Regions from separate parts of the Polaromonas vacuolata genome, predicted to be linked through region 2. Evidence: predicted binding sites of a transcription regulator. Region 2 holds the regulator's gene; each other region holds the start of a gene.
What was found. The regulator LexA, encoded in region 2, represses DNA repair genes until DNA is damaged. The targets are predictions, from matches to a motif close to ACTGTATNNNNATACAGT.
Positions count from the first base shown of each region.

Region 1 (7,322 bases), 1.8 Mb from region 2:
TTGAGTGACTTTTTGAGCTCGTCCGCATCGGTTTCGCGTTGCGCCATGTCGGCCTGCATACGCAGGCCTGCGAGTGGTGTTTTGAGCTGATGTGCGGCATCGGCCAGAAAGCGTTTTTGGGTGTTGAGCGAGATTTTTAAACGGCTGAGTAAATCGTTAACCGATGAGACCAGTGGCGCGACTTCTTCGGGCACCTCCGTGTCGTCAAGTGGGCTCATGTCGTCGGACTTTCGCGCGCGTATGCGTCTTTCCAATTCGGCCAGCGGCTTAATGCCGCGCACCAATGCCAGCCAAACCAGTAGCACGGCTAGCGGCAGCGTTACGAACTGCGGCACCATAGTGCCTTTGACGATTTCGGTGGCCAGTGTTTTGCGTTTGCCTAGCGTTTCAGCGACTTGTACCAGCACTAATGCAGTGTTGCTGTCGGCAGCTGCGGAGTCGATCAGATCGCGCTTAAGCCATGCATAGGCGACACGCACGGGCACGCCCTGAATGTTGTCCTCGCGCAGCAGCACTTCGCCATCCACTATCTTGTCGTCAAGCGGTGGACTCGCTAGATCACGCTCGCCGCTGATGTATTGACCGTTCTGGCCCAGCACTTGGTAGTAAATCTGGTCAGAGTCGTCGGCATGCATTACTTCGCGTGCGGGTGTGGTCAGATTAAATTGCAGTTGACCGTTTTTGACTATGACTAGCTTTGCCAAAACCTGTACGTCGTTCTCAAGCGCTCTATCAAAAGGCTTGCCGGCGATGTTTTGCGCCACCAACCAAGTCAGCGCCATGCTGATGGGCCAAAGCAGCAATAAGGGCGTGAGCATCCAATCCAAAATCTCGCCAAATAAGCTACGCCGCTCGCGTTGGAAAAGTCTCATAGCTTGTTATTTACCGTCTTGTGCGCAGCGTGGCTGGTGCAGGTTTGCGTGGGCGTTGAGAACGCCATGGCGTGAATCATTAACCGGGAATTTTCTCAAGGCAATAACCTAAACCGCGAACAGTTGCAATGCGTATCGGGCCTTTTTCAATCTTTTTACGGAGCCGGTGAATGTAGACTTCGATCGCGTTGTTGCTGACCTCCTCGCCCCATTCGCACAGGCGCTCGACCAACTGATCTTTGCTAACTAAACGGCCAGCGCGCTGTAGCAGCACCTCGAGTAAGCCCAGTTCACGTGCTGAGAGTTCTAGCATTTGTCCGTCTATGGTGGCGACGCGGCCAGCTTGGTCATACACCAGTGGGCCGTGCTTGATGGTGCTGCTTGCGCCGCCCATGCCGCGGCGAATCAGCGCGCGCACTCTGGCTTCGAGTTCTTGCAGTGAAAAGGGCTTGGCCATGTAGTCGTCAGCGCCGTAGTCCAGGCCTTTGACGCGCTCTTCTACGCTGTCGGCGGCCGTGAGAATGAGCACCGGTAACGCTGAGCCGCGCGCCCGCAAGCGCTTGAGCACTTCGAGTCCGTGCATGCGCGGCAGTCCTAGATCGAGGATTAATAAATCAAACTCAGTATTCGTCAGCAAAGCGGCATCAGCCTCGGTGCCACTAGCGACATGGTCGACGGCTGCACCAGACGCACGCAGAGTACGCAACAAGCCATCGGCTAGAACTTGGTCATCTTCGGCAATCAAAATTCGCATGTTTGTCCTCCGTGAACCGACCCCACTGTGCTGGTGCTGGCTGGCGTGTTGATATATTTACTTACAAATTTTAGGCTATTGTTCAGTCGCGCTATTTTGACGCTTTTCTTCGGTGGTTTTTAAAACTAATCTTGCGCACCCGCATAGGCCTCCAGACCGAGAGCTACCACGGTGGCTACGTCTTGACCAACCGCTTGGCGAAACTCCTCCTCGGCTTGTTCCACTGCCCGCTGGAAGGCCTTTAGCCAGAGCTGACCGGTGTCGGTAAAACGCACTTGGCGCGCCCGCTTGTCGTGCGGATCATTCTCGCGTGTTACCAAGCCCCAGGCTTCGCATTGATCGACCAGTTCAGCCATGGCTTGTTTGCTCATGCCGGCACTCGCCGCTAAATCGGTTAGCCGCGAGCCTGTCACCGCCAGATGTCGGGTGATGTGTATATGGGCCGCCCCGACTTGGTTGCGCGCGGCTAAATTGGCCAGCGCCAACGGCACCTCTACATTGCGTGCCATCAGCCACAGGACGCGCTCGTCAAAACGGCGCATGGACTGACCCAGCAGACGGCCTAAATGCGTGAGACGCCAACTGTCACCCGGGTGTGTTGTCGGACTGGTTATAGAAGTTTGCATGGCTTCATGGTAGCAAAATATAGACAGGTAAACTGACTAAAAATAGGGTTTACTTATTGGTATGTCAGCCATAAAGTACTGGTTATGTATCCAGCATGTTGTTAACGCCAGTAACGTCAAACAAATGCTCAACTTTTTAAATTATTGACCTACCCAGGAGTTTTTTATGGACTTGCCAAATAAAGCCAACCCCGCCTTGAACACAGAAAAAGCCAAGGCCTTGCAGGCCGCATTGGCACAGATTGAGAAACAGTTTGGCAAGGGCACCATCATGAAGTTGGGTGCTGGAGAGGTGATCGAAGACATTCAAGTTGTCTCCACCGGCTCCCTAGGCCTAGACATCGCACTCGGTGTTGGCGGCTTGCCGCGCGGCCGGGTGGTCGAAATCTACGGCCCTGAGTCCTCGGGTAAAACGACATTGACTTTGCAAGTGATTGCCGAGATGCAAAAGCTGGGCGGCACCTGTGCTTTTGTCGATGCCGAGCATGCTCTGGACATTCAGTACGCGCAAAAGCTAGGCGTTAATCTGCAAGAGTTGCTGATCAGTCAGCCCGATACCGGTGAGCAAGCGCTGGAAATCGTTGATGCTTTGACTCGCTCCGGCGCAGTTGACTTGATCGTGATTGACTCGGTCGCCGCGCTCACGCCCAAGGCCGAACTCGAAGGTGAGATGGGTGACTCGTTGCCCGGTCTGCAGGCTAGATTGATGAGCCAGGCGCTGCGTAAACTCACTGCGACCATCAAAAAAGCCAATTGCATGGTGATTTTTATCAATCAAATTCGCATGAAAATTGGTGTCATGTTTGGCTCACCCGAGACGACGACAGGCGGCAACGCGCTGAAGTTTTACGCGTCGGTACGCTTAGACATACGCCGCATTGGTTCGATCAAAAAGGGCGAAGAAATCATAGGCAACGAGACGCGTGTCAAAGTGGTCAAAAACAAGGTTGCCTCACCTTTTAAAACGGCGGAGTTTGACATTCTTTACGGTGAAGGCATTAGCCGCTTGGGCGAAGTGTTAGACCTAGGCGTGGCTGGCCATATTGTTGAAAAAGCCGGTGCTTGGTATGCCTACAACGGTGAAAAAATCGGCCAAGGGCGGGACAATTCGCGTGAATTTCTCAAGGAAAATCCAGCGTTGGCGATGGAAATCGAAAACAAGGTGCGTGAGTCACTCGGCATTCCTTTGATACAGCCGGGCCAAGGCGGTGCGGATAAGTCTGCGGATAAGCCAGCTAAAGCCGAGAAAGCAGAAAAAGCCGAGAAGATAGACAAGGCGCCCAAGGCTGCGGCTTGACACCAAGGCTTTGCGGAGTGAGTGATGTTTAAGCCATCCGACGACGCCGTTCGCAGCAGTGCGGCGCGGACTCACTCGGACAAGCCGCGCAGCAAATCCGGCATGACGCTGTCACTCAAGGGTCGAGCCCTGCGTTACCTCAGCGCCAGAGAGCATTCGCGCAGCGAGCTTGAACGCAAGCTGGCGCCGCATGAAGAATCGCCAGGCCAGCTAGCCCAAGTGCTAGACGATTTGCAGGCCAAGGACTTCATCAGCGAGCAACGCGTGGCCGACTCGGTTGTACACCGTAAGGCAGCGCGTTTTGGCGCCGCAAGACTGCGTTACGAGTTGCAGTCCAAGGGACTGGGCGCTCAAGTGGTGACGGATGCGGTAGATGCGCTCAAGGCCAGTGAATTCGAGCGGGCCAGCCTGATCTGGCGCAAGAAGTTTGCAGTCCCCGGCATTGACGGCGCAGCGCGCGCCAAACAAGCGAGGTTTTTGGCCGGGCGCGGTTTTAGCGGGGATGTGATTCGGCGCGTGATTGCGCGGCTAGAAGAAGACTGAAAAGTAAGCTGAATTAGGCTTAAACAGCCAAGAGAAGATGTGAAAAGTAGGCCGATCCAAGCTTGCGAGAGTTGCGGTATTAACGGTTGATGCGGGTTTGCCAGCCCGCAATTACCGGTATCTTGTTAGCTATGCTTGGGTTGGCAATACTCAGACTCGATTACTCGATTACTCGATTACTCGATTACTCGATTACTCGATTACTCGATTACCCGTTAGCGACTGGCGCCGTATGAACTCGTATAGTTCAAAGCCCCAGCATTAATCTAAGATTTTGCACCGCTGCACCCGAGGCGCCTTTGCCTAAGTTGTCCAGCCGTGCAATCAGCACCGCGTGGCGATATTTTTCATTGCCAAAGACGCGTAGTTCCATTTTGTTGCTGTCATTTAAAGCCAGCGCGTCAAGTTTGCCGGACTCTGGCGCATCTTCTACTGACACCCATGGGCTGTCCGCATAGTGTTGGCTAAGCGCTTCTTTGATACGCGCCGCTGTTGGCTTACCGGGCATTAAATCTAAATGCAGCGGCAGTTGCACCAACATACCTTGCATGAAGTTGCCGACGGCTGGCGTGAAAACAGGACGCCGGCTTAAACCCGTGTGGCGCATGATTTCTGGCAGGTGCTTGTGCTCAAGGCTAAGGCCGTAGATTTCGTAAAGCGGCGCGTCTCCCGCTTGGTAGGCTTCAATCATCTGGCGACCACCGCCGGAGTAGCCGCTCACAGCTGGCAAGGCCAGCGCTGCATCCGCGTCAAGCAGACCGGCGTCTATTAGCGGCCTGATGAGTGCGATGGCGCCGGTGGCATAGCAGCCCGGGTTGCCAACGCGCTCGGCGTCAGCGACTAGCGCGGCGTGAGTGCGGCTTAGTTCGGGAAAGCCGTAGACCCAACCAGGGGCTGTGCGGTGTGCCGTTGAGGCATCAATAATCTTGGGTTTTTTGCCGCTTAAGCTGTCAATCATGGCCACCGATTCGCGCGCAGCGTCGTCGTGCAGACAGAGTATGACCAGATCGGCTTGTGCCATTAAATCCAGTTTAGCGGCTGCGTTTTTGCGCAACTCAGGCGTGATGCTGAGCAGCGTGATTTGCGGCATGGCCTGCAAACGCTCTAGGATTTGCAAGCCAGTGGTACCGGCTTCGCCGTCAATGAAAATCTTTGGCATATGGGTTCTGGGCTCTCGGTTAAACAAGGCGGGCGCAAAGCCTTGCTTGGCAGTGATTAGTTTCAGGCATTTTCTTAAATAAGTAGCGCATTAATAGGCTTGAAAACCTGCGTAAGTTTAAGAAAAGTTTTGTGCAATGCACCATGATACAGTTCTCCCTTGCTATCCCCGTCAACGCTAACACAGCGTTTTGAGTCGGCGTTAGAGGCTAAAAGTGTCTTGACCGCCCCCCCATGAAGCTTTGTTGCAGACCCCCTCTTTATTGAATTCTGAAGGTTTTTTCATGAAAATTCACGAGTATCAGGGCAAGGAAATCTTGCGTAGTTTCGATGTGCCAGTGCCACGCGGCATTCCGGCATTCACAGTGCAAGAAGCGGTAGAAGCCGCACAAAAACTCGGCGGTCCAGTCTGGGTAGTTAAAGCTCAGATTCACGCTGGCGGTCGCGGCAAAGGCGGCGGCGTTAAGCTCGCTCGCAGTGTCGAAGAAGTTCGTGCACTGGCCACCGAAATCCTCGGCATGCAGCTGGTCACACACCAGACCGATGCGGCTGGCCAAAAGGTTCGCCGCCTCTTGATCGAAGAAGGCGCGGACATCAAAAAAGAATATTACGTTTCGGCCGTGACCGACCGCGCAACTCAGCGCGTCGCTCTGATGGCGTCGTCAGAAGGCGGTATGGACATCGAAGAAGTTGCCCACGCAACGCCGGAGAAAATCATCAAGGTTTTCGTCGATCCAGCTGTGGGTCTGACCGATGCGCAAGCCAAGGAACTGGCCGACGGCATGACCGTACCGGCCGCCTCTACTGCCGAGTGCATTGATGTGCTCAAAAAGCTTTACAAAGTCTATATGGACACGGATGCCTCGCTGGTCGAGATCAATCCGTTAGTGCTTGAAGGCAATGGTCATATCAAAGCATTGGACGCTAAGTTCAACTTTGACCCCAATGCACTGTTTCGCCACCCCGAGTTAGTCGCTTACCGCGACTTGGACGAAGAAGACCAAGCTGAAATCGAAGCCAGCAAGTTCGACCTGGCCTACATCAGCTTAGACGGCAATATCGGCTGCTTGGTCAATGGTGCAGGCCTGGCTATGGCGACTATGGACACTATCAAATTGTTTGGCGGCGAGCCGGCTAACTTCTTGGATGTGGGCGGCGGCGCAACTGCAGAAAAAGTCACAGAAGCCTTCAAGATCATGCTCAAAAATCCAGAAGTCAAGGGTATTTTGGTCAACATCTTTGGCGGCATCATGAAGTGCGACACCATTGCCGGCGGCGTGATTGCAGCTTGTAAAGCCGTCAATCTGTCGGTGCCTTTGGTGGTGCGCATGAAGGGCACTAACGAAGACTTGGGCAAGAAAATGCTGGCTGACTCCGGTCTGCCCATTATTGCGGCCAACACCATGGCAGAAGCAGCACAAGCTGCTGTTAAAGCCGTCAGCACTGCAAAAGCCTAACGCCAGCATAGCCAATAGCGAAAGAACACATCATGTCGATTTACATCAATAAAGACACCAAAGTCATCACGCAAGGCATTACTGGCAAGACCGGTCAATTCCACACCCGCATGTGCCGTGAGTACGCCAATGGAAAGGCCGCATTCGTGGCTGGCGTGAACCCGAAAAAGGCCGGTGAAGATTTCGAAGGCATACCAATTTTTGCTAACGTGTCTGAAGCCGCATCGGCCACGGGCGCCACGGTATCGGTCATTTACGTGCCACCAGCTGGTGCGGCTGCGGCTATATGGGAAGCTGTAGAAGCTAACCTCGACCTGGCCATTTGCATCACTGAAGGCATACCGGTTCGCGACATGCTGGAAATTCGCAACCGCATGAAGGCCAAGGAAGCTGCTGGCGGCAAACGCACGCTGCTGCTCGGCCCTAACTGCCCGGGCCTGATCACGCCAGACGAACTCAAGATCGGCATCATGCCCGGCCATATTCACCGCAAGGGCCGTATCGGTGTGGTTAGCCGCTCCGGCACGCTGACTTATGAAGCGGTTGCGCAGTTGACCGAAATCGGCTTGGGTCAGTCCAGCGCCGTCGGCATTGGTGGCGACCCAATCAATGGTT
Region 1 covers NZ_CP051461.1:3,781,332-3,788,653, reverse strand. Annotated here, with positions in the region: gene HC248_RS17235 (sensor histidine kinase) at 1-872, opposite strand, end outside; gene HC248_RS17230 (response regulator) at 952-1,626, opposite strand; gene HC248_RS17225 (MarR family winged helix-turn-helix transcriptional regulator) at 1,752-2,252, opposite strand; gene recA (recombinase RecA) at 2,419-3,549, shown strand; gene recX (recombination regulator RecX) at 3,652-4,092, shown strand; gene argC (N-acetyl-gamma-glutamyl-phosphate reductase) at 4,340-5,251, opposite strand; gene sucC (ADP-forming succinate--CoA ligase subunit beta) at 5,535-6,707, shown strand; gene sucD (succinate--CoA ligase subunit alpha) at 6,740-7,322, shown strand, end outside.
Region 1: recA (recombinase RecA) is a predicted target of LexA. The motif match lies at 2,330-2,347, and genes of this name have one in related genera.

Region 2 (7,322 bases):
GTTGTTGCTGGTGGTGCCGGGAAAACGCCTTTAGTCATGGCTTTGCTGACACATTTTAATTCGCGCGGCATTCGCGTTGGTGTCATAAGTCGCGGCTATGGCCGATCAGATAAAGATTGCCGTGAGGTGTTTGCAGACACCCCAGCAGCACAAGCTGGCGACGAACCGGCGTTGATTAAAAAAAACCGAGATGTACCGGTTTTTGTTGCACAAAACCGCTTAGCAGCAGCCCGTGCATTGCTTGCAGCTTATCCACGCACCGAGTTAATAATTTGCGATGACGGCCTGCAACACTATGCACTCCAGCGCGATATAGAAATTGTTGTGTTCGACGACGGCGGTCTTGGCAACGGCTGGCTAATACCCGCCGGTCCGCTACGCGAGCATTGGCCGCGCCAAGCTAACCTAGTGCTGCACACCGGTCGTCATCCCGCTTTTGCGGGCTACAGATCGACTCGCCAACTGGCAGACCAAGCTGTTGCGCAGGACGGTAGCTGTGTCACGCTGCAAAGCCTAAGGGGCGAGCGATTGGTTGCACTGGCTGGAATTGCTAATCCGAGTGCTTTTTTTGAAATGTTAGAGCAAACCGGTCTCAAGCTAGAACACCGCATTCCACTGGATGATCACCACGATTTTTCTGCTGGACTGCCGTTTATAGCGGCAGGCAGCACGGTGCTTTGCACTGAAAAAGACGCCATTAAACTTTTTGAATTGCCGCAATCAGCTAATTTTCGCCTGTTATCGGTGGCGCTGGTGTTTGAACCCGAGCCGGCTTTCATGCAAGCCTTTGACGCCTTACTGGACAAACAGCTAGGGCGTTAAGCATTCACACTTTCTCAATTAACATCAAGCTATGGATATAAAACTTCTCGAATTATTGGTTTGCCCGGTCACCAAGGGCCCATTGGAATATGACCGCGAAAAGCAGGAACTGACCTCACATAGTGCGCGCCTAGCCTACCCGGTACGAGATGGTTTGCCGGTAATGCTGGAAAGCGAAGCTCGCACCATGAGCGACAAAGAGCTGGGTATTTAAACCCTAGTCCTGCATGTCTTTTACCGTCCTCATTCCCGCCCGTCTCGCTTCCACCCGATTGCCCAACAAACCGCTGGCTGATTTAGGCGGCATACCAATGGTTGTGCGTGTCGCACAGCAAGCCCTTAAAAGCCAAGCCAGCGCGGTTGTTGTAGCGACCGACAGTCGCGAGGTAATAGAGCGCTGCACTGAGTTCTCCGTACGCAGTGTTTTGACACAAAGCAATCACCCCAGCGGCAGCGACCGTCTGGCTGAAGCTTGCATATTGCTAGGCTTAAAGGACAACGAAGTCGTCCTCAACGTTCAAGGCGATGAGCCTTTGATTGACCCTGACCTAATTAATTCGGTCGCCAGCTTGCTGGCCAATCGGCCTGATTGCGACATGAGCACGGCCGCCTATCCGATTGATAAATACGAAGATTTACTCAATCCCAATATTGTCAAAACCGTTTTAGATGCGCGGCAAACGGCACTTTATTTCAGCCGCTCGCCGATTCCTGCCGCGCGGGATTTTGGCGCTCAACCGTGGTGGACTGACAGCACTTTGCCAAGACCGTTGCGGCATGTGGGCTTATATGCTTACCGCGTCGGTTTCCTCAGGCTGTTTCCCAAGCTTGACCAAGCCCCTCTTGAACAACTGGAAGCGCTTGAGCAATTGCGCGCCTTGTGGCATGGCTATCGAATTGCCGTGCACATCAGTCAGGGAAATCCGGGTCCGGGTGTGGATACGCCCGAAGATTTAGCGCTGGCGCGGCAATATTTCTCCTGATTGTCGAGTCATCAAAACGCACTGAAAAAGCAGTAGCGACACCCCCGAAACGCTATGTAAGTTGACGCAAGGGCCTGCATGCTATCCTCTGGGTCGGACAAATGCTCGAACGGACCTGCCGTATCAGTCAAAAGCATGCATAGCGGCGCTGTAAAGCAACACCGAACTAACCGGCCGCCAATTGGAGAGCCGGGCGATAAATAACTGAAATAACAAAAATTCGAGGATATTAATGAGACTGATTTTGTTAGGTGCACCCGGTGCAGGCAAAGGTACGCAAGCGACTTTTATTTGCCATAAATACAAGATTCCCCAAATATCCACTGGTGATATGTTGCGTGCGGCGGTTAAAGCTGGAACACCGCTGGGCTTAGAAGCAAAAAAAATCATGGATGCCGGCGGTTTGGTCAGTGATGAATTGATCATTAATCTTGTGAAAGATCGCATCACTCATCTCGACTGCGAACAGGGATTTTTATTTGATGGTTTCCCACGCACTATTCCCCAAGCCGATGCAATGAAAGCGGCAGGCGTCAAGATCGATTACGTTTTGGAAATCGATGTCCCTTTTGAGGCCATCATCGAACGCATGAGTGGTCGCCGTTCACACGCCGCGTCAGGTAGAACCTACCACCTCAAGTACAACGCGCCAAAAGTTGAAGGACTGGACGATGTCACTGGTGAGCCACTGATACAGCGCGCCGACGACAAAGAAGAAACCGTGCGCACCCGGCTTGAGGTGTATGACGCACAGACTCGACCACTGGTCGACTATTACGCAAAATGGGCCGAGCAATCCTCAACTGATGCGCCGGCTTACCGCGTCATCAGCGGTATGGGCAGTGTCGAAGACATCACCAGCAGGGCATTCATGGCGCTTGAAGCTAAAGCCTAAAAATTAGCTTTAGCAGCAAATAGCGCAATAAAAACCGCCGCGGTCGCAACACCGTGGCGGTTTTTTTATGTTCGCCGCAAAATCGCTGTCTGTTGCGTTTTAGCTCAGCAGGCGTAACCAGAGTTCTATCCTGGCTTTTACTGGACTCAGGCCGTGCGAGTCTTCCAGCGCATCATCGGCTCTCGCCAGAACCCGACCATTCACACAGCGCGTTGCTCGCATGATCAATACGCCCTGATCCCGGGCATTCAGCAAAGCCGCTTCCAACGCATGGTGTATGGTTCCATTACCAGTGCCAGCAATCACCAGTCCAGCCACACCAAGCTGACACAAAGCCTGCACCAATAGACCATCGGCACCGGTGTAATTCATCAAAATTTCAATTCTGGGCCAGACGCTAGTTAAAGCTGCTGCGCTGATATTTTCTCTCAACGCGGTGCTGTTACTACGCTGGCTTAAAGGCCAAGCGCGCAGCTGCCGCACAGCGCCCTCCTCTACATAGCCCAGCGGCCCAGCATCGCCAGAACTAAAGGCGTCGAGCTGGTAGGTATGTACTTTTTGCACCTCTAATGCACTGTGGACCACACCGGAACAAACCACCATGACGCCAAACGCACCCGTGTGCAGTGCAACTGACGCAGCGTCGAGCACATTTTGCGGTCCATCAGGCGCTAAAGAGCTAGCCGGACGCATGGCGCATGTCATAACTACCGGCTTACCTGGATTGAGGAGAACTTGAAGAAAGTAAGCGGTCTCCTCAAGCGTATCGGTTCCGTGGGTGATAACAATACCGTCAACAGTCGAATCATCCAAGTAGTGCTGAATCCGATCCGCCAGCTTGGCCCAAACCGTAAAACTCATGTCCTTGCTGTCGAGTTGGGCGACCTGTTCTGTGTGTATGTTGGCAAGGCTGCTCAAACTTGGAATCGCTTGCACCAATTGATCTACACCGAGTTCTGCTGCTGTGTAGCCAATGTTGTCCGAACTACTAGCCGCCGTGCCCGCGATAGTGCCGCCGGTGCCCAAGATGACGATTTTCTTTGTCTGCATGGTGAATTAACTTGCTTTTAAAAAAGAACTGGATAAAAATACAGCTACTGTTTATTAAAACAGTCCTGTAAGCGAATGGAAGAATAACAACTGACTGGATGAACACAAATTTGATTTTTCAATTGTGTGCGAATTGGCAATCCAAGCACTTTAGTGCCAAGTAACTAATCGCAATAGTTCAATCATTGTTACTGCCAGCATTTTTAATCCTTTTGCCCGCAGCTTTTTGCCAGAGACATGACATTCGTAAGACCGTATTTACTGCCCACAACGCCAATATCGCCTAGGAGTTAGCACCATGAATACTTTCAACAAGCTCAGCAACATGAGCACAAACTCGGTCACGGTCAGCCCAAAGCTCACAGCGCGTCAGCAGCAAATTCTCGAACTGATTAAAGCCGCTATCGCCAACACAGGCGCGCCTCCCACGCGAGCAGAAATCGCCGTTACGCTCGGATTTAAATCCGCTAACGCCGCCGAAGAACATCTTCAAGCCTTGGCCCGCAAAGGGGTCATAGATCTGATCAGTGGTACATCTCGTGGCATCCGCTTGCGCGGAGACACCCTGCGCTCAGTCAATGAGTCGCGCATGCAGCAATTTACTCTCCCACTGCAAAGCTTGGCCCAGATGGTGTTGCCGCTAATAGGTCGTGTGGCTGCTGGCAGCCCCATACTGGCACAAGAGCATATTGAACAGACCTATCACCTTGAAAGCAGTCTGTTCGCCAAACAACCCGACTACCTCCTTAAAGTGCGCGGCATGAGTATGCGAGACGTCGGCATCTTGGATGGTGATTTACTGGCGGTCAAACAGGCTAAAGAAGCGGTTAACGGTCAAATTGTCGTGGCCCGTATTGGCGATGAAGTCACAGTCAAACGCTTTCGCCGTACCAAAGGAATGATTGAGCTGCTGCCAGAAAATCCCGATTTTCAAATCATAGTTGTGCAGCCAGGCGAGTCTTTCGAAATCGAAGGCTTGGCAGTTGGACTAATACGCAGCAGCGTTTTCATGTAAAAAATGGTACTGCAACAGGTGGTGGGCGTTTGGTCAGTCAATGATCAACACCCTGCAGCAGTGGCCTTGGCGTCTTTAAAAATCCTACCTATGTAAACCTCTTGATAAGGAAGTTCATCATGGGAATTCTCAGTTTTTCATTTCGTCTTGCCTTTATGCCGCAACTATCATCTTTGATAGCTGCGTCCAGCTCAGCCAACCTCGAATCGTTGGAAATTCATAAACACACCAAATCATTGGTGGCGAGCTCCAACAGTCAACTTTTGCGGGAATCTTCAAAAGAGATCAAGCCAGCTTATCATGCACCAATAACTTTTGAGCCGGTAGCAAGCGGGCAAAGCATTGTTTGCGGCAACACAACTAAGCAAAGCCGACTGAAAATAGTCCGCTTGCTTGAACCCGGCGATAGCGCCTCATGCGCAGGACGCATGCTGATATCTGGAAGAATGGCAGATGTCTGCGCCGAACTAGATCGAATGGAGAAACGCAGTGCAGGTCATAGACAAAAACTCTTGGTCAATTAATTACGTTATGGCACTTGTGTGAAACAAAGGATCAAAGAGTTGCAGGCACAATATAGTGATGAATATAGTGATACTGGACGATTATCAAGATGCAGTTCGTAAATTAGACTGCGCCGCAAAACTCGATGCTTTCCCTGCCAAGGTCTACACCAACACCATCAAAGGCATTGGTCAATTGTCGGTCAGGCTCAAGGATGCTGATGTCATAGTGTTGATTCGGGAACGCACTCAACTCAATCGACAGCTAATCGAAAAGTTACCGAAACTTAAAATGATTGCTCAGACCGGCAAACTGGGCAGTCACGTTGATATTGCAGCCTGCACAGAACGTGGCATAGCCGTGTCTGAAGGCACAGGCTCACCTACAGCAGCCGCAGAACTAACCTGGGCATTGATCATGGCTGCGATGCGCCGCCTGCCGCATTACATTTCAAACCTCAAACATGGTGCTTGGCAGCAAGCGGGACTTAAGGCTGCGTCAATGCCAACTAATTTCGGCATAGGTTCAACCCTTAAGGGCAAAACACTGGGGATTTGGAGTTACGGCAAAATCGGCCAACTCGTAGCTGGGTATGGCCGTGCATTTGGGATGCGCGTTGTTGTCTGGGGCAGTGAATCCACGCGCGCGCGCGCTCAGGACGACGGCTTTGAAGTTGCTGCAACAAAAGCTGAATTTTTTGAGCAATGTGATGTGCTAAGCCTACATCTGCGTCTGAGCAATGAAACCCGCGCCATCATCAAACTAGAAGACCTCTCGCTGATGAAATCAACTGCTTTGCTAGTGAACACCTCACGTGCTGAGCTCATAGAAGCCGAGAGTTTGATTTCCGCACTCAATCGAGGACGTCCAGGTCTTGCTGCTGTCGACGTATTTGAGACCGAACCCATCATGCAAGGCCACGCATTACTGAGGCTAGAAAATTGCATTTGCACGCCTCACATAGGCTACGTGGAGCAAGACAGCTACGAAATGTACTTTAGCTCTGCATTTGATAATGTGCTTAATTTCATCAATGGCAAGCCGACCAACATCGTTAACCCCAGTGCCCTGCAAGTCCAGCGCTTAAGTTGAGTTGACATTAGATTCAAAATTCATTTTTCGCAAGCGCAGATACGCGCCAAACTAAGCCTTATGTGATCCTAAGCGCAGCATTCAAGTACTCACAAAACTAGCGTTTTTGATGTGTCATCCTTAAGCGTTTGCGACAGACACCAAAAAATCAGACAACATTTTTATGAGTTAGCCATTTTGGTGGCTGTAAACGCTATTTACCGCTATCAATAGCTATCAAGGGCTTTTGAGACTTATTAGTGCTGCAATTTAGCGAATCGTTTGAGACCGACACACTTCGCCCGATTAGGTCAAATACGGCCTCGAAAATCAAAACAAATGCATCTGTAATATCTCTGGCGAATAGCCTTACTTGAAATTACTACGCGCAGAATTTTGCGCTGCAAGTGCATGGAAATAGTGTGCTTTTTGCCCGTAGTTGCTTAAATCACTTTTCTCTGACACCGCGCATCGAATGCTACGCAATAATACATTTCATGAAACCAATTTTTAAAACTACAGGAATCGTTGGCGCTGGCGCCATGGGGCGCGGAATTGCGCAAATAGCTGCTCAAAGTGGCAGCATTGTCAAACTCTTTGACATGCAGCCCCAAGCCAGCACCAAGGCCAAAGCGGCACTCGCCGATCAGTGGGACAAATTGCTGGCGAAAGACAGAATAACGTTAGAGACAGCTCAGGCCAATAAAGAGCGGGTAGTGTGTGTGGAAAACCTGTTCGACCTGTCTGACTGTGACCTAATTATTGAGGCTGTGGTCGAACGTCTAGATGTCAAACAGTCACTGTTCACTGAGCTCGAGGCACTGGTATCTGAAGAAACCGTTTTTGCTAGCAATACATCTTCTCTCTCGATCACCGCTATTGCTTCTGTATTGAAGTGTCCAGAACGCTTTGCCGGTTTTCACTTTTTTAACCCAGTCCCGTTGATGAAAGTGGTAGAAGTCATTGCCGGCATTCGCACAGA
Region 2 covers NZ_CP051461.1:1,776,353-1,783,674, reverse strand. Annotated here, with positions in the region: gene lpxK (tetraacyldisaccharide 4'-kinase) at 1-822, shown strand, start outside; gene HC248_RS08175 (Trm112 family protein) at 854-1,036, shown strand; gene kdsB (3-deoxy-manno-octulosonate cytidylyltransferase) at 1,050-1,805, shown strand; gene adk (adenylate kinase) at 2,038-2,700, shown strand; gene HC248_RS08160 (asparaginase) at 2,800-3,750, opposite strand; gene lexA (transcriptional repressor LexA) at 4,049-4,765, shown strand; gene HC248_RS08150 (hypothetical protein) at 4,885-5,289, shown strand; gene HC248_RS08145 (D-2-hydroxyacid dehydrogenase family protein) at 5,348-6,361, shown strand; gene HC248_RS08140 (3-hydroxyacyl-CoA dehydrogenase) at 6,838-7,322, shown strand, end outside.

Region 3 (7,322 bases), 400 kb from region 2:
GCGATTGGCGCCAGCTCAATCAACCTTAAAAAAACTTCAATTTATTCGACACTGAGCATTAAAGATGAGTAATAAAAAAACCTATTTTCAAATCTCTATCAACTATCAACCGCAGCACAAAATGCGCGGATTTAGCTTACTAGAAGTCATGATTGTGCTGGCGATAGTGGCCATTCTCGCCAGCATTAGCTACCCCAGTTACAGGGAGTCAGTCGCCAAAACAAAGCGCGCACAAGCCGCCGGTCAACTGCTAGAAGTGGCGCAATTCATGCAGCGTTTTTATTCTCAAAATGACAGGTATGACCAGACAAATACCGCGCAGCCGGCTGCGGTAGTGATTCCAGCAGTGTTGGCAAACGCACCCAAAGATAGCCCTGCTGCAAATGCCAACTACAACATCAGTTTTGCAGCAAACACTCTTACCAGTAATAGCTTCACGCTTCAGGCCGTACCGGCCAACAGCATGACAGGCGACAGATGCGGGACACTGCAACTGACCAGCACCGGTAGGCGCTTAATTACCGGCAACGCAGACGGCGCTACGCTTGCAAGTTGCTGGCGTTAACTGGCTCAAAAATAATTATTCCACCCGCGTGATCGTTGCTGGTTTAAAGCCCAAATCAGCCGCTTTTCCTTTGCGCGCTCTGGCGCTGCGGGCATTATTTAAACTTCGAATTTCAAGCGTTTCTTCACGCGGCTTAGCGCCTCTGCCAATGCCGGAAATTTTCACACTACGGGTATAGGCGGCAGCGCCGGCTAGATTGTCTTTGTCATCAAGATCAATCAACATCAAGCCGCGTCCACCAGCAGGTTGATTTTTCAGCTCGCTGATCTCAAAGGTCAAAATACGACCACCGGTAGATGCGCAGGCCACGTGCGTTGCTGGCAACAACGGCGCGGCAGCAGAACTGCCTGCCACTGGTGAAGGCTTGCAAATTAATTCGCCATCACCGCAACTGATAAACGCTTTGCCTGATTTTTGCCGCGATACCATGTTCTCCAGCGTGGCAATAAAGCCGTAACCGCCGCTGCTGCTAATGAGCAAACTGGCACTGCTAGGTCCAGCAAAATAATGCGCGGGTTGCGTGCCGGATTCCAACTCAATAAGCGTCGTCACTGGCTGACCATCGCCGCGCGCATTGGGCAGCAACGCGACCGGTGTTGAATAGACTCGGCCAGTGCCCTTGGCGGCAGATCCGAACACCAACAAGATATCAACTGTGCGACATTCAAATGTGCCGTAAAGCGCATCGCCAGACTTAAACGCAAAACTCGCCGGGTCGTGCCCGTGGCCGCCGCGTGAGCGTATCCAACCCTTGCTGCTGATCACAACAGTGACTGCCTCATCTAACACTTTGACTTCAAGCACGGCTTTTTTCTCTGCCTGAATCAAGGTGCGACGCGGGTCAGCGAAGAGCTTGGCGTCGGCCTCTATTTCTTTAATCATCAGGCGTTTAAGCGCAGACGGATTGCCTAAAATTTCATCCAAGCGACTTTTTTCTTCGCGCAGACCAACCAGTTCTTGCTCAATTTTGATGGCTTCAAGGCGGGCTAATTGGCGCAGGCGAATTTCAAGAATATCTTCGGCCTGACGCTCGCTTAAATCAAAACGCGCCATCAAAGCGGCCTTGGGCTCGTCGGACTGACGGATGATGGCAATGACTTCATCGATATTGAGCAGCACCAGCTGCCGGCCTTCGAGAATGTGAATACGATCCAGCACTTTATCCAGACGGTGCTGCGAGCGGCGCTCAATCACGCTTTGGCGAAAAGCAATCCACTCGACAAACATCTGGCGCAGCGACTTTTGCGCCGGCTTGCCGTCAATCCCAATCATGGTTAGATTAATCGGTGATGAACTTTCTAGACTGGTGTGTGCCAGCAAGCTGGTGATTAACTCAGACTGCGATGTGCGGCTGGTCTTGGGTTCGAACACCAAGCGCACAGCGGCTTCTTTGCCAGACTCGTCACGCACCACATCTAGCACCGACAAAATAGTTTGCTTGAGCTGCACTTGGTCCACGCTCAAGGCTTTTTTGCCGGCTTTGATTTTAGGGTTGGTGATTTCTTCAATCTCTTCGAGCACGCGCTGGGTACTCACACCAGGTGGTAATTCCTGCACCACTAACTGCCACTGACCGCGTGCAAGTTCTTCAATTTTCCAACGCGCACGCACTTTGAGCGAACCCCGGCCAGTGCTGTAGGCCGAGGCAATATCAGCCGTTGTCGAGATGATTTGCGCGCCACCCGGATAGTCTGGGCCAGCCACTATGGCATAGAGCTCTGCATCAGGTAGATTGGGATTTTTAATCAATGCTACGCAGGCATCAGCGACCTCACGCAAATTGTGGCTAGGTATCTCGGTGGCCAGACCAACCGCAATGCCGCTGGCGCCATTGAGCAAGCTAAACGGCAAGCGTGCAGGCAACTGACTTGGTTCTTGAGTCGAGCCGTCGTAATTGGGGATGAAGTCGACCGTGCCTTCGTCAATCTCGTCCATCAACAAGCTGGTGATGCGGGACAGCCGCGCCTCGGTGTAGCGCATGGCAGCCGCACCATCACCGTCGCGCGAGCCGAAGTTGCCCTGACCGTCAATAAGCGGATAGCGCTGTGAGAAATCCTGCGCCATGCGCACCAGTGCATCGTAAGCGGCTTGGTCACCATGCGGGTGAAAGCGGCCCAGCACATCGCCCACCACACGGGCGCATTTCACTGGCTTGGCACCACTGGCGCCATTAGCTCCACCAAAACTCAAACCCATGCGCGCCATGCTGTAGAGAATTCGGCGCTGCACCGGCTTTTGGCCATCACAGGCATCGGGTAAAGCCCGGCCTTTGACGACGCTGAGCGCATATTCCAAATACGCGCGCTGGGCGTAAGCGGCCAGTGAGTCTTGGTCAGCGGATTCAGGTTGAGCCGGTTCGGCTTCTAATGTAAAAAGATCATCCATGGCGGTGTTTAGCGGCTATAAAAATAAATTAAAAATGTGTTGCCTTGGGCGGCGCTATATCAAACGTTGCATCTCGCGCTTATCGCAATTAAGAAGCAAGTGAAGATGCAGATGCTTTGGGGGCGAAGGATATTGAAAAGTTGACCCGAGCAAACTTCAAAAAACAAAGCGGGTTACGAGAGAAAATTTCAAGCGTCTGTCTCAATCGTTTAACTAAACCGTACAACTCAAACGTAGAACCTAAACGTCAATATCAACCGCATCACCATGCAACTCCATCAGTTCGCGTCGAGAGGCGGCTTCACCCTTGCCCATGAGTTTGGTGATCAATTCCTCAGTCTGCAAAAAGCTTTGATTTCCAAGTTGAACCGGTAACAAGCGGCGCGTATCGGGGTTGAGTGTGGTCTCCCATAACTGGCCGGCATTCATCTCGCCCAAACCTTTAAAGCGGCTGATAGTCCAGGCGTTTTCTTTCACGCCTTCTTTGCGCAGTTTGTCGAGAATCGCTTTGAGTTCACCGTCATCCAGCGCATAAGCTTTAGACGCCGGCTTTTTACCGCGCGCCGGCGCATCGACGCGAAACAGCGGCGGTCGGGCGACGAATACATGTCCGGTTTCTATCAGCTTTGGAAAATGCCTAAAGAACAAAGTTAGCAGCAAGACTTGAATATGTGAGCCATCAACGTCCGCATCACTGAGTATGCAAATTTTTCCGTAACGCAAACCGCTTAAATCGGGCGAATCCAAGGGACCGTGCGGATCCACGCCAATCGCCACCGCAATATCGTGAATCTCGGTATTGGCAAAAAGTCGGTCGCGCTCAACTTCCCAGGTATTGAGTACCTTGCCACGCAGCGGCAATATGGCTTGACTTTCCTTATCGCGACCCATCTTGGCGCTGCCGCCGGCGGAGTCACCCTCGACTAAAAAAACTTCGTTATGGGCTAAATCTTTGCTCTCGCAATCAGTCAACTTGCCGGGCAAAACGGCCACGCCAGAGCCCTTGCGTTTTTCAACTTTTTGACCGGCTTTTTGCCGTGTCTGGGCAGCGCGAATCGCCAGTTCAGCCAATTTTTTGCCGTAGTCCACATGCTGGTTCAGCCACAGCTCCAAGGTTGGGCGTACAAAGCTAGACACCAAACGCACGGCATCACGGGAATTAAGCCGCTCCTTAATTTGACCTTGGAACTGCGGATCTAAAACCTTAGCCGATAGCACATAGCTGGCGCGCGCAAACACATCCTCGGGCAAGAGCTTGACGCCCTTGGGTAGCAGACTGTGTAAATCGATGAAGCTTTTAACGGCGGTAAACAAACCGTCGCGTAAGCCACTTTCATGTGTGCCGCCAGCGCTAGTGGGGATTAAGTTGACATAGCTCTCACGCACGGGTTGGCCGTCTTCGGTAAAGGCAACACACCAACCAGCGCCCTCGCCTTCGGCAAAACTCTCATGCGCGCCGTCAGCAAATCCTTCGTTCTCGAACATGGGTATGACTAACTCACCGTTGAGGGTTTGCATCAGGTAGTCGTGCAGACCGCCTTTGTATAACCAAACTTGCGTGTCTTTGGTTTTTTCGTTGATCAAAGTCACCGTCACGCCGGGCATCAGTACGGCTTTGCTGCGCAGCAAATGCGTCAGCTCGGCCAGTGGCAGCACCGGGGACTCAAAATATTTGGTGTCTGGCCAAGCGCGCACCACGGTGCCGGAGCGGCGCTCACCGTCTTGCGCCGGGCGTATTTCCAGCGGCTCAATCACGTCGCCGCCAGAAAACACCAGTCGAGCGACCTTGCCTTCACGGTATGACACGACTTCAAGTCGGGTAGATAAAGCATTCGTCACGCTCACACCCACGCCATGCAGACCACCAGAAAAACTGTAGGCACCGCCCTTGCCTTTATCGAATTTACCGCCAGCATGCAAGCGGGTAAAAACCAGCTCAACAACCGGCGCTTTTTCTTCTGGGTGCATACCAAACGGGATGCCGCGGCCATCGTCTTCTACGCTGACTGAGCTGTCGAGATGCAAGGTGACGCGGATTTTTTTGCCGTGGCCAGCTAAGGCCTCATCGGCGGAGTTATCCAGCACTTCTTGGATGATGTGCAGTGGGTTATCGGTGCGGGTATACATGCCCGGACGCTGCTTGACAGGCTCTAAGCCCTTGAGCACGCGTATCGAGTTTTCGGAATATTCGGGGGTTAGTTTGACGGCCATGGCTTTTGAAAATTTGGCTTGAGTGTAATCGCGGTCTTTTCACCTGCTGGATGAATACACAGTATAAAAATAATTTTCTCTACTATAACTTGCCCGTTAGGATCATTACGTCTGCTGCGCTGTAATACAAAGCAAACGCGCGCTACACACAATATTGAACTTTTGTTTAAAGTCGGCTACATGTCCAAAACAATAACTAGCGCCCCTATAAGCGGTGCAAACAAAAAACTCTCGACTTTTCAAGTGCTTTTGTGTGGTGCGGCGATTGTCACGCTCTCCATGGGCGTGCGTCACGGCTTTGGACTGTGGCTGCAACCGATTACGCAAGCGATGGGATGGACCCGCGAGACGTTTTCTTTTGCGATCGCCATACAAAATCTGTCTTGGGGCGTATTTGGCATTTTTGCCGGCATGGCGGCCGACCGTTTTGGCGCCTTTAAAGTAATTTTGACAGGTGCCGTGCTCTACGCGCTAGGCTTGGCTGGCATGGCGTTGTCGCCAACCGGCTTGATTTTCACCTTGACCACTGGTGTTTTAATCGGTGCAGCCCAAGCCGGTACCACTTATGCCGTGATTTACGGCGTGATAGGTCGCAATATTTCAGCTGAAAAACGCTCCTGGGCCATGGGTGTGGCCGCAGCGGCTGGCTCATTTGGTCAATTCCTAATGGTGCCGACTGAAGGTTTTTTGATCAGCAATCTAGGTTGGCAGCAGGCATTGCTGGTGCTTAGCGTGTCGATGCTACTCATCATGCCGCTGGCCCTAGGTCTGCGCGAAGGTGGCTTTGCCAGCGGCAACAGTGCGCCTAAGCGCGAACAAAGTATTGCCGAGGCGCTGCGAGAAGCCTTTAAATACCCGAGCTTTCAGCTACTCATGGCGGGTTACTTCGTTTGCGGTTTTCAGGTGGTGTTTATTGGTGTGCACATGCCAAGTTACTTGCGCGACAAGGGCTTGTCGCCGCAGGTAGCTAGCTACGCGCTGGCATTAATCGGTCTTTTTAATGTGTTTGGCACTTATACCGCCGGCGTGTTGGGCCAGAAAATCCAGAAGAAAACCATACTCTCGACGATTTACTTTTCCCGCGCCGTGGTGATTACGGTGTTCATACTTGCTCCACTCACCGCCACTAGTGTGTACATTTTCTCAACTGTGATGGGTTTGCTGTGGCTTTCAACCGTACCGCCTACCAACGCGGCAGTGGCACAAATTTTTGGCATCCAACACCTGTCAATGCTCAGCGGGTTTATCTTTTTTAGCCACCAAATTGGCTCATTCATGGGTGTTTGGTTGGGCGGCTATGTCTACGACCGGGCCGGTAGCTACGACTTGGTCTGGTATTTGGCGATTGTTTTAGGCGTGTTTGCCTGCCTGATTAACCTACCAGTGCGTGAAGCGCCGATTCAACGCGGCCGTCCTGCGGAACTTGCAAGCGCTGCTGTAGTTGCACCATGACGCGTAAGTTATTACTCCAAATCACGCTTTACACGCTAGCGCTAGCGACACTTCTGGCTGTGTTTGGCCTTTACACTCGACCAGAATTTATGTTGCGTATGGCCAATCAAGTCTGGTCATGTTTTTAATCACGCAACAACCAGTCAGCAAAGAGATAGAACACGCATGAGCACCATTCCACACGGCGCAGAGCCGGCCTCCGCTTGGGTGCAGCGCTGGTCACATTTGGTGACGCCCGGCGCCAGCGTGCTAGATCTGGCCTGCGGTAACGGCCGACATGCGAGGTGGTTTGACAGTAAAGGCTGTTTAATCGTGGCCGTCGACATTTCGCAATCCGCCATTGAAGCCGTCAAACAAGCATTGCCCGCGTGCGAAGCCGTCCTAGCGGATATCGAAAATAATCCATGGCCGTTGGGACAGCGTCAATTTGACGCAGTCATCGTCACCAACTACCTCTGGCGCGCCTTAATGCCCAAGATTTTGGACAGCATGGCGCCAGGCGGAGTGCTAATTTACGAAACTTTTACCGATGGCAATGCCAGCGTCGGCAAACCATCCCGAGCCGACTTTTTGTTGCGCAGCGGTGAGTTACTCGACATCTGCCGTGACTTGCGAATCGTGGCTTTTGAAGATGGCTTTGAAGATGCATCACAAAGTCACGGCCAACGTTTTGTTCAACGCATTGCGGCCGTCAGGCAAGCGGTACTGG
Region 3 covers NZ_CP051461.1:2,177,530-2,184,851, forward strand. Annotated here, with positions in the region: gene HC248_RS09920 (pilus assembly protein) at 1-29, shown strand, start outside; gene HC248_RS09925 (type IV pilin protein) at 65-565, shown strand; gene parC (DNA topoisomerase IV subunit A) at 581-2,950, opposite strand; gene HC248_RS09935 (DNA topoisomerase IV subunit B) at 3,191-5,161, opposite strand; gene HC248_RS09940 (MFS transporter) at 5,342-6,613, shown strand; gene HC248_RS09945 (class I SAM-dependent methyltransferase) at 6,779-7,322, shown strand, end outside.
Region 3: HC248_RS09935 (DNA topoisomerase IV subunit B) is a predicted target of LexA. The motif match lies at 5,207-5,224, and genes of this name have one in related genera.